DNA from 2 places in the Streptomyces sp. R44 genome. Region 2 is predicted to be linked to the other one. Evidence: riboswitches for the same ligand, from Rfam matches in the RefSeq annotation. Region 2 holds a riboswitch; the other holds the start of a gene.

Region 1 (4,404 bases), 3.2 Mb from region 2:
GCTGGACGAGGGCGCGCGAGGGGCAGGTGCAGACCTCGCCCTGGTTCAGGGCGAACATCGTGAACCCTTCCAGGGCCTTGTCCCGGAAGTCGTCGTCCGCCGCCCAGACGTCGTCGAAGAAGATGTTGGGGGATTTGCCGCCGAGTTCGAGGGTGACCGGCTTCAGGTTCTCGGAGGCGTACCCCATGATGAGGCGGCCCGTCGCCGTTTCGCCGGTGAACGCGATCTTCGCCACGCGCGGGCTGGACGCCAGCGGCTTGCCGGCCTCCTCGCCGAAGCCGTTGACGACGTTCAGGACGCCCGGCGGCAGCAGGTCCGCGACGAGGCTCAGCCAGAAGTGCACCGAGGCCGGGGTCTGTTCGGCCGGCTTGAGGACCACCGCGTTGCCCGCGGCCAGCGCCGGGGCCAGCTTCCAGACCGCCATGAGGATCGGGAAGTTCCACGGGATGATCTGCGCGACCACGCCCAGCGGCTCGTGGAAGTGGTACGCGACGGTGTCGTCGTCGATCTCGCTCAGCGCGCCCTCCTGGGCCCGCAGCGCCCCCGCGAAGTAGCGGAAGTGGTCGATCGCGAGCGGGATGTCCGCGGCCAGCGTCTCCCGGACGGGCTTGCCGTTGTCCCAGGTCTCGGCGACCGCGAGCGCCTCCAGGTTGCTCTCCATGCGGTCCGCGATCCGCAGCAGGACGGCCGCCCGCTCCGCCGGAGCCGTCCGCCCCCACGCCGGGGCCGCCGCGTGCGCCGCGTCGAGGGCGCGCTCCACGTCCTCCGCGGTACCGCGCGCGACCTCCGTGAAGGGGCGGCCGTCGACCGGGCTCGGGTTCTCGAAGTAGCGGCCGGCCGCCGGGGCGACGTACGCGCCGCCGATCCAGTGGTCGTAGCGGGCCTGGTACGACATGAGCGCGCCCTCGGTACCGGGTGCGGCGTAACGGGTCATGGATGGCCTCCCTGGGACGCGCCGGCCGTCCCTGGCCGGCGCTCACGCCCGAGTGTGGGGGCGGGTACGTTGCAAGTCCGTTGCACCGGCGGACAGTTCCCTCTCCAGGGCGTCCAGCCTCGCCCGTACGGGAGAGAGCCGGGGCGCCGGTACCGCCGCGCACAGAGCCCGCCACACCACCACGTCGTCCTCGCCCCACGAGCTGTAGGCCCAGTCGGCGAGCAGCCCCGGATCGCCCCGGTCGACCAGCGCCGCCCGCAGCCGGTCCGCGAGCCGTTCCCGCAGCCGTACGACCCCGGGCGCGGTCGACGCGGGAAGCAGCGGGCCCGCGTAGTCACCGGCCGCCGCCGCGACGGCCCCCGAGGCGAGCCGCCGGTCGACCGTCGCGAAGTCCGCGTCCACCGCCCCCGAGAGCCGGTACGGACGCGAGCGCAGCGCGTCGGGACCGAGCAGCGCCCGCAGCCGGGACAGCTCCGCCCGCAGTGTCACCGGGGTGACCGACTCGTCCTCGTAGAGGAGGGTGAGGAGTTCGTCGCCCCCTACGCCCTCCGGGCGGTGCGCGAGGACCACCAGGATCTCGCTGTGCCGGCGGCTGAGCCGCAGCCGCCGCCCGCCCGCCGACAGCACCGCCTCGTCCCGGCCGAGCGCCGACAGCCTCAGCCGGTCCGGATCCGGATCGGGCCCGAGCAGGGCCAGCTGGGACTCCGCCGCGCGCGCCACCGCCTGGACGAAGCCGAGGCTGTGCGGGTGCGCGAGCCGCTCCCCGCCGGTGATGTCGACCGCGCCGAGCACCCGCCCGGTGCGCGGGTCGTGCACGGGGGCCGCCGCGCAGGTCCAGGCCCGCACCGAGTGCCGGAAGTGCTCCGCGGAGACCACCTGGACGGGACGGTCCACGGCCAGCGCGGTACCCGGTGCGTTCGTACCCGCCGCCGTCTCCGACCAGCGGGCCCCGGCCACGAAGTTCATCCCCCGGGCCTTGCGCAGGGTGCCCGGATGCCCCTCCACCCAGAGCATCCGCCCGGCCGCGTCGCAGACCGCGAGGAGATGCTCCCCGTCCGTCGCGTACGCCCCCATCAGCTCCCGGACCACCGGCATCGCCGCGGAGAGGGGATGCTCGTCCCGGTACGCGGCGAGCTCGTCCTCGTCCAGTTCCACCCGCGCCGCCCCGTCGGGGCTCACGCGCGCGCGTACCGACCGGCGCCAGGACGCGGCCACCAGCGGGCGGGCGTCCGGGGTGGGCCGGCCGGCCTCCCCGGCCGGGCCGAGATCCCCCGTCGGCGCCCGCTCGCTCCATGGCTCCCCGGCCACGCACACATCGTTCAACTCGGCCTCCTCGTCGAGGTCGTCCCGGCCCGTCGCGCTCATCGTCGTGCGCCCGCGGGCCGCCGACAAGCCGCTTCGCACCACGGCATATGCACCCTGTCCGGGACCGGCCCCCGACCGCTCACGTAGAGTGGGGCCCGGGCCGTGACTGGCGCTTGAGGTGGATCACCACCGGGGAGCGGCCCGGCGGAGCGTGCCCCCGTGGCGCGACCGTGTCGATGCCGTGCGCCTGGGCGAACCACCGGTCAGAGACGACGCCCAGGAGTTGCCATGTCCACCAGCACCGCCACCCTCATGGACGGCACGGCCCTCGCCCGCCGCACGGTCGAGGAGACCGCCGCCCGAGCCGCCGAGATCACCCGCCGCACCGGCGTCACCCCGTGCCTCGCCACCGTCCTCGTCGGCGCGGACCCGGCCTCCGTCACGTACGTGAAGATGAAGCAGAACCGCTGCGCGAAGGCCGGAATCCGCTCCAAGCACGTCGAGCTGCCCGCCGAGACGAGCACCGAGGAGCTCGTCGCCGCCATCACCGCCCTGTCCGAGGACCCCGAGGTCCACGGCATCCTGCTGCAGCACCCGGTCGGCCCGCACATCGACGAGCGCGCCGCCTTCGAGGCCATCGCCCCCGAGAAGGACGTCGACGGCGTCACCATGGCCTCCTTCGCCGCCATGGGCTTCGGTCTGCCCGGCTTCGTCTCCTGCACGCCCGGCGGCATCATGCGTCTCCTCGACGCGTACGACGTCGAACTCAGCGGCAAGCGCGCGGTCGTCGTCGGCCGCAGCGCCATCCTCGGCAAGCCCGCCGGCCTGCTCCTCCTCGGTCGCGATGCCACCGTCACGTACTGCCACTCCCGCACCCAGGACCTCTCCTCGGTCGTCCGCGAGGCCGACGTCCTCGTCGCCGCCGTCGGGAAGCCGAACTTCATCAAGGGCGAGGACATCAAGCCGGGCGCCGTCGTCATCGACGCCGGCTACAACCCGGGGAACATCGGCGACGTCGACTTCGCCTCGGCCGCCGAGCGCGCCTCCCTCATCACCCCGGTCCCCGGCGGTGTCGGCCCCATGACCATCGCCGTGCTCCTCGCCCAGACGGTCGAGGGCGCGGAGCGTCAGCTCGGCCTGTAGGCGGTCATGACCGGGCGGCGGCGGTGACGGGGGAGCGGCGGTGGCGGGAGCGCGCGCGGTCGGCGATGGTCACGATTCCGTACCTGACGCGTCCGACGGCCGGTGAACGCCCGCCGCGCCGCCGCCGAGGGGCGATCCTGGTCCCTGTGCCCCACCCGCCGAGCAGCACTCCGCCGACCGAACCGTGCCGCACGGGCGTGTCCGGTCTCAGCGGTGGGGAACCTTCGACCCGCCCGAACGCGACGGGTATGAACGCGACAGGCCCGAACGCGCCGGGCCCGATATCGCCGGGCCCGAACGCGACGGGCCCGACATCACCGGGCCCGAACGTGCCGAGCCGGGTCGAGGGCCGTATCACCGACCCCCGCGTCACCGAGGGGCTCGGGAGCGGTGCCGAGGCCGGGTGGCCGGCCCGTTTCGTGCGGCTCGGCGCGCCCCGGCCGGGACCGGCGGCGCGGCGTGCCCGCTGGTTCGGCGTGCCGCTCGTGCCGCTGCTCACCGCCGCCCTGGTGGCCGGTGCCTTCCTGACCGCTCGTGGCGGCGCGGAGGGCGGCGGACTCGCCGACGGCCGACCGGGAGGAGACCCCGTCGGAGTGCCGTCCCCCGTCCTCACCGACGGTACGGGATCGCCCGCCCCCGCCCCGACCACGGGAGGGACGACGGCCGACACGCCGACCCGCACCGCACCTCAGGACCGGGCCGAGCACCCGCAGGCCGGCACCTCGGCGGCGCCCTCCCGGTCCGGGACCACCGGCCCCACGCCCACCGCCACCGCCCCCACGCCCTCCGGACGCCCGACGGAGGAACGGCCGGTCTCCTTCGACATGCTGCGCGTCGGCGACTGCTTCGACATCGACCGCGACGCGCCCGGCACCGCCCTCCGGCGCGGTTGCGACACGCCGCACCAGGCCGAACTCGTCGCCCGGCTCCGCCTGGTCGGCACCTTCGCCACCGATCAGGACGTGCGCGAGGCGGCCACCGCGCTCTGCCGCGAACCGCTCCGCCGCAAGGCCGCAAGGCAG
Region 2 (4,404 bases):
GCGACGCTGGTCCACGTCCTCGTCGCGCGCGGACTGCTCGACTACGACACCCCGCTCAGCGCCCTCTGGCCGGAGTTCGGCGCCCACGGCAAGGACCGCGCCACCGTCCGCGACGCGCTGACCCACCGCACGGGCGTGCCGCAGCTGCCGCCGGCGATCACGCCGGAGGAGCTGTGCGACTGGGACCACATGTGCGCGCTGATCGCCGCGCAGGAGCCGTTGTGGGAGCCGGGCGCCGCCACCGGCTACCACGGCTGGACCTTCGGCTGGGTCCTCGGCGAGACCGTGCGCCGCGCCACGGGACTCCCCGTCGCCGAGGCGCTGCGCACGTACGTCACCGAGCCGCTGGGCATCGCGGACTCGCTCTTCTACGGGACACCCGACGCGCACGCGGACCGGGTGGTCCCGCTGGTGGCGGGCAGCTGGGAGGAGAAGCTCGCCGCGATCCCGGAGGACGCGCCGTTCCTCCTGGCCGTGCCGAACCCCGGCGTGTGGCCCTGCGCCCGGCTCGCCAACCGCCCCGACTACCTGCGCGCCGACGCACCGGCCGCCGCGACCCTCACGGCGCACGCCGCGGCCCGGATGTACGCGGCGCTGATCGGCGAGGTCGACGGCGTCCGGCTGGTCCCGGCCGAGCGGCTGCCGCTGCTGTACGAGCTCCGGACCCGCGAGCCGGACCGGATCCTGGGCGCGCCGGTCCCCAAGGGGCTCGGCTACTTCCTCGGCCTGCCCGAGACGGGCGGCGAGCCCACCGCGTTCGGCCACAACGGCAGCGGCGGCAGCATCGCCTTCGCCGATCCCGGACGCGAGCTGTCGTTCGCGTTCACCCGCAGCCGCCTGAGCGCGAGCGCGGACGACACCCACGCCCAGGACCTGGCGGCCCTGATCCGCGGGGCCGTGGCCGGTTAGCGGCCGGTCAGACCGGCAGGCCCGGGGCCGGGTGGGCGGCCATCAGGTCGGCGACCTCCGCGCGGACGGCGGCGAGGGTGTCCTCGTCGCCCGTGCCGGCGGCGGTGACGGCGCGGTCGATCCACTCGGCGACCTGGTCCATGTGGTCCGCGGTGAGGCCGCGGGAGGTGAGGGAGGGCGTGCCGATGCGGATGCCGGAGGGGTCGAAGGGCTTCCGCGGGTCGTAGGGGACGGTGTTGTAGTTGACGACGATGCCGGCCCGGTCGAGGGCCTTCGCGGCGATCTTGCCCGGGACCTGCTTGGGGGTGAGGTCGATCAGGATCAGATGGTTGTCGGTGCCGCCGGAGACCAGGTCGAAGCCGCGGGCGAGGAGCGCCTCGGCGAGGGCCCGGGCGTTGGCGACGACGGCGTGGGCGTAGTCGCGGAAGGAGGGCTGGGAGGCCTCGCGGAGGGCGACGGCGATGGCGGCGGTGGTCTGGTTGTGGGGGCCGCCCTGGAGGCCGGGGAAGACGGCCTTGTCGAGGGCCCTGGCGTGCTCCTCGGTGGACATGAGCATGGCGCCGCGCGGGCCGCGGAGGGTCTTGTGGGTGGTCGTGGAGATGACGTCGACGTGCCCGACGGGGGACGGGTGGGCACCGCCCGCGATCAGGCCGGCGATGTGGGCGACGTCGGCGACGAGGACGGCGCCGGACTCGCGGGCGATCTCACCGAAGGCGCCGAAGTCGATGGTGCGGGGCAGCGCGGTGCCGCCGCAGAAGATGACCTTCGGCCGCTCCTTGAGGGCGAGCTCGCGGACCTGGTCGAAGTCGATGAGGCCCGTGTCTTGGCGGACGCCGTACTGGACGCCGCGGAACCAGGTGCCGGTGGCGGAGACGCCCCAGCCGTGGGTGAGGTGGCCGCCCATGGGCAGGGCCATGCCCATGACGGTGTCGCCGGGCTTCGCGAAGGCGAGGTAGACGGCGAGGTTGGCCGGGGAGCCGGAGTAGGGCTGGACGTTGGCGTGGTCGACGCCGAAGAGGGCCTTGGCGCGCTCGACGGCGAGGGTCTCGACCTGGTCGATGTTCTGCTGGCCCTCGTAGTAGCGGCGGCCGGGGTAGCCCTCGCTGTACTTGTTCTGGAGGACGGTGCCGGAGGCTTCGAGGACGGCGGCGGAGACGTAGTTCTCGCTGGGGATGAGGCGCAGGGTCTCGGCCTGGAGCCGTTCCTCGGCGCCGACGAGGGCGGCGAGCTCGGGGTCGGCGGCGGCGAGCGCGGGGTGCTGCTGCGGGGTGGTCATGGCGGTGTCCTCCGGGCGTTCGGCGGAACGGTCCCGGGGCGGAGGTGCGCACGGGACCGGGGGCCCGTGATGCCCAGGCGAGCGGCACCTCGTGTGGTGGAGCGCGCACGGCTCCCCCGGGGTCGCTTCCCCGTACGCCAGTCGCCGTGCGTGTTTCCAGGGTAGCTGGCGCGCCGTCGCCGAGGTTTCCCTGTCCGGCATCCGAGCGACGATAAGAAAGGGGCCACAGCCCCCTGGGGACGAGCCACCCCCCGAGCCGCAGGACGAACGGAGATCCCGTGTCGAGGACAGAAGACGCGATCGCTTCCGCGGACGCGCACAGCGCTCACAACTACCACCCCCTTCCGGTCGTCGTCGCCTCGGCGGACGGCGCCTGGATGACCGATGTCGAGGGCCGTCGCTATCTCGACATGCTCGCCGGGTACTCGGCGCTCAACTTCGGGCACGGCAACCGGCGTCTGATCGACGCGGCGAAGGCGCAGCTGGAGCGGGTGACGCTGACCTCGCGCGCCTTCCACCACGACCGGTTCGCCGACTTCTGTACGCAGCTGGCGGAGCTGTGCGGCAAGGAGGCGGTGCTGCCGATGAACACGGGGGCGGAGGCGGTCGAGACGGCCGTGAAGACCGCCCGGAAGTGGGGGTACGAGGTGAAGGGCGTGCCGGACGGGCACGCGAAGATCGTGGTGGCGGCGAACAACTTCCACGGCCGGACGACGACGATCGTGAGCTTCTCGACGGACCACGAGGCGCGCGACCACTACGGGCCGTACACGCCGGGGTTCGAGATCGTGCCGTACGGGGATCTGACGGCGATGGAGGCGGCGGTCACGGCGCACACGGTGGCCGTGCTGATCGAGCCGATCCAGGGCGAGGCGGGGGTCCTGGTCCCGCCGGCCGGTTACCTGGCGGGGGTGCGGGAGCTGACGCGTCGGCGGAACGTGCTGTTCATGGCGGACGAGATCCAGTCGGGTCTGGGCCGGACGGGGCGGACGTTCGCGTGCGAGCACGAGGGGGTGGTGCCGGACGTGTACATCCTGGGGAAGGCGCTGGGCGGCGGCGTGGTGCCGGTGTCGGCGGTGGTGGCCGACCGCGAGGTGCTCGGGGTGTTCCGGCCGGGTGAGCACGGGTCGACGTTCGGCGGGAACCCGCTGGCGTGCGCGGTGGCCCTGGAGGTGATCGCGATGCTGCGGACGGGCGAGTTCCAGGAGCGGGCGGCGGAGCTGGGCGAGCACCTCCACGCGGAGCTGGGGCTGCTCGTGGGCGGCGGTGCGGTGGAGGCCGTGCGCGGTCGCGGGCTCTGGGCGGGCGTCGACATCGTGCCCTCGAAGGGGACGGGCCGGCAGATCTCGGAGCGGCTGATGGAGCGTGGGGTCCTGGTGAAGGACACGCACGGTTCGACGATCCGGATCGCTCCGCCGCTGGTCATCTCGAAGGAGGACCTGGACTGGGGTCTGGAGCAGTTGAGGGGGGTTCTGTCGGACTGACGGGGTCCGCTTCCAGGGGGTGGCGGGTGGCCGACTCGGCGCATTGACACCGGACTTGGTCTAGGCCAATGATGCCGCCATGCCGAGACTCCGTCTGCGTCACGCCCTGCGTGCCGCGCTCGCCGCCCTCGTCCCGCTCGCGCTCCTCGGCGCGGTCGCCGGACCCGCGCACGCCGCCCCGGAGGCGGCCTGGCCCGAGCCCGTCCCGGTGGTCTCCCACGTGGAGACCACCGACCCGGTCGTCTTCATCACCCTCGACGACGGCTGGTACCACGACCCCGCCGCCGCGCGGCTGCTGCTCGACCGCCGGGTGCCCGCCTCGCTCTTCCTGCTCCCCGGCGCGTACTCCTACGACTCCGGCTACTTCCACACCCTGCTCGACCAGGGCCGCTCCCGCGTCGAGAACCACACCGTCGGCCACCCGGACCTGACCACCCTCGACGCGGCGGGCCAGAAGGCGGAGGTGTGCGGGGCCCGCGACCAGCACCTCGCGCAGTTCGGCGACGGCCCGCGGCTGCTGCGCCCGCCGTACGGCACGTACGACGGGACGACCCGGACCACCGCGCGGGAGTGCGGGGCGAAGGCGCTGGTCACGTGGACGTACGACCTCACGACCTGGGGCGGGTGGACCCCGCCGACCCCGCGGCTCAAGGCCGGCGACATCATCCTGCTGCACTTCAACGAGACGGTGACGCAGGACCTGGAGCGGGCCCTGGACGCGGCGGAGGCGGCCGG

The links. Region 2 has a riboswitch for ZMP and ZTP ahead of glyA (serine hydroxymethyltransferase). Riboswitches for the same ligand answer to the same signal wherever they lie in the genome.
Region 1: it holds a riboswitch for ZMP and ZTP, as region 2 does, so the genes downstream of both, AB5J54_RS38945 (bifunctional 5,10-methylenetetrahydrofolate dehydrogenase/5,10-methenyltetrahydrofolate cyclohydrolase) here and glyA (serine hydroxymethyltransferase) in region 2, are expected to answer to the same signal.

Annotation. Positions count from the first base shown of each region.
Region 1 covers NZ_CP163444.1:8,443,607-8,448,010, forward strand. The annotation lists gene AB5J54_RS38935 (aldehyde dehydrogenase family protein) at 1-934, opposite strand, end outside; gene AB5J54_RS38940 (GAF domain-containing protein) at 977-2,299, opposite strand; ZMP/ZTP riboswitch at 2,392-2,499, shown strand; gene AB5J54_RS38945 (bifunctional 5,10-methylenetetrahydrofolate dehydrogenase/5,10-methenyltetrahydrofolate cyclohydrolase) at 2,528-3,382, shown strand; gene AB5J54_RS38950 (hypothetical protein) at 3,631-4,404, shown strand, end outside.
Region 2 covers NZ_CP163444.1:5,248,595-5,252,998, reverse strand. The annotation lists gene AB5J54_RS24570 (serine hydrolase domain-containing protein) at 1-909, shown strand, start outside; gene glyA (serine hydroxymethyltransferase) at 917-2,185, opposite strand; ZMP/ZTP riboswitch at 2,250-2,340, opposite strand; gene rocD (ornithine--oxo-acid transaminase) at 2,464-3,669, shown strand; gene AB5J54_RS24555 (polysaccharide deacetylase family protein) at 3,749-4,404, shown strand, end outside.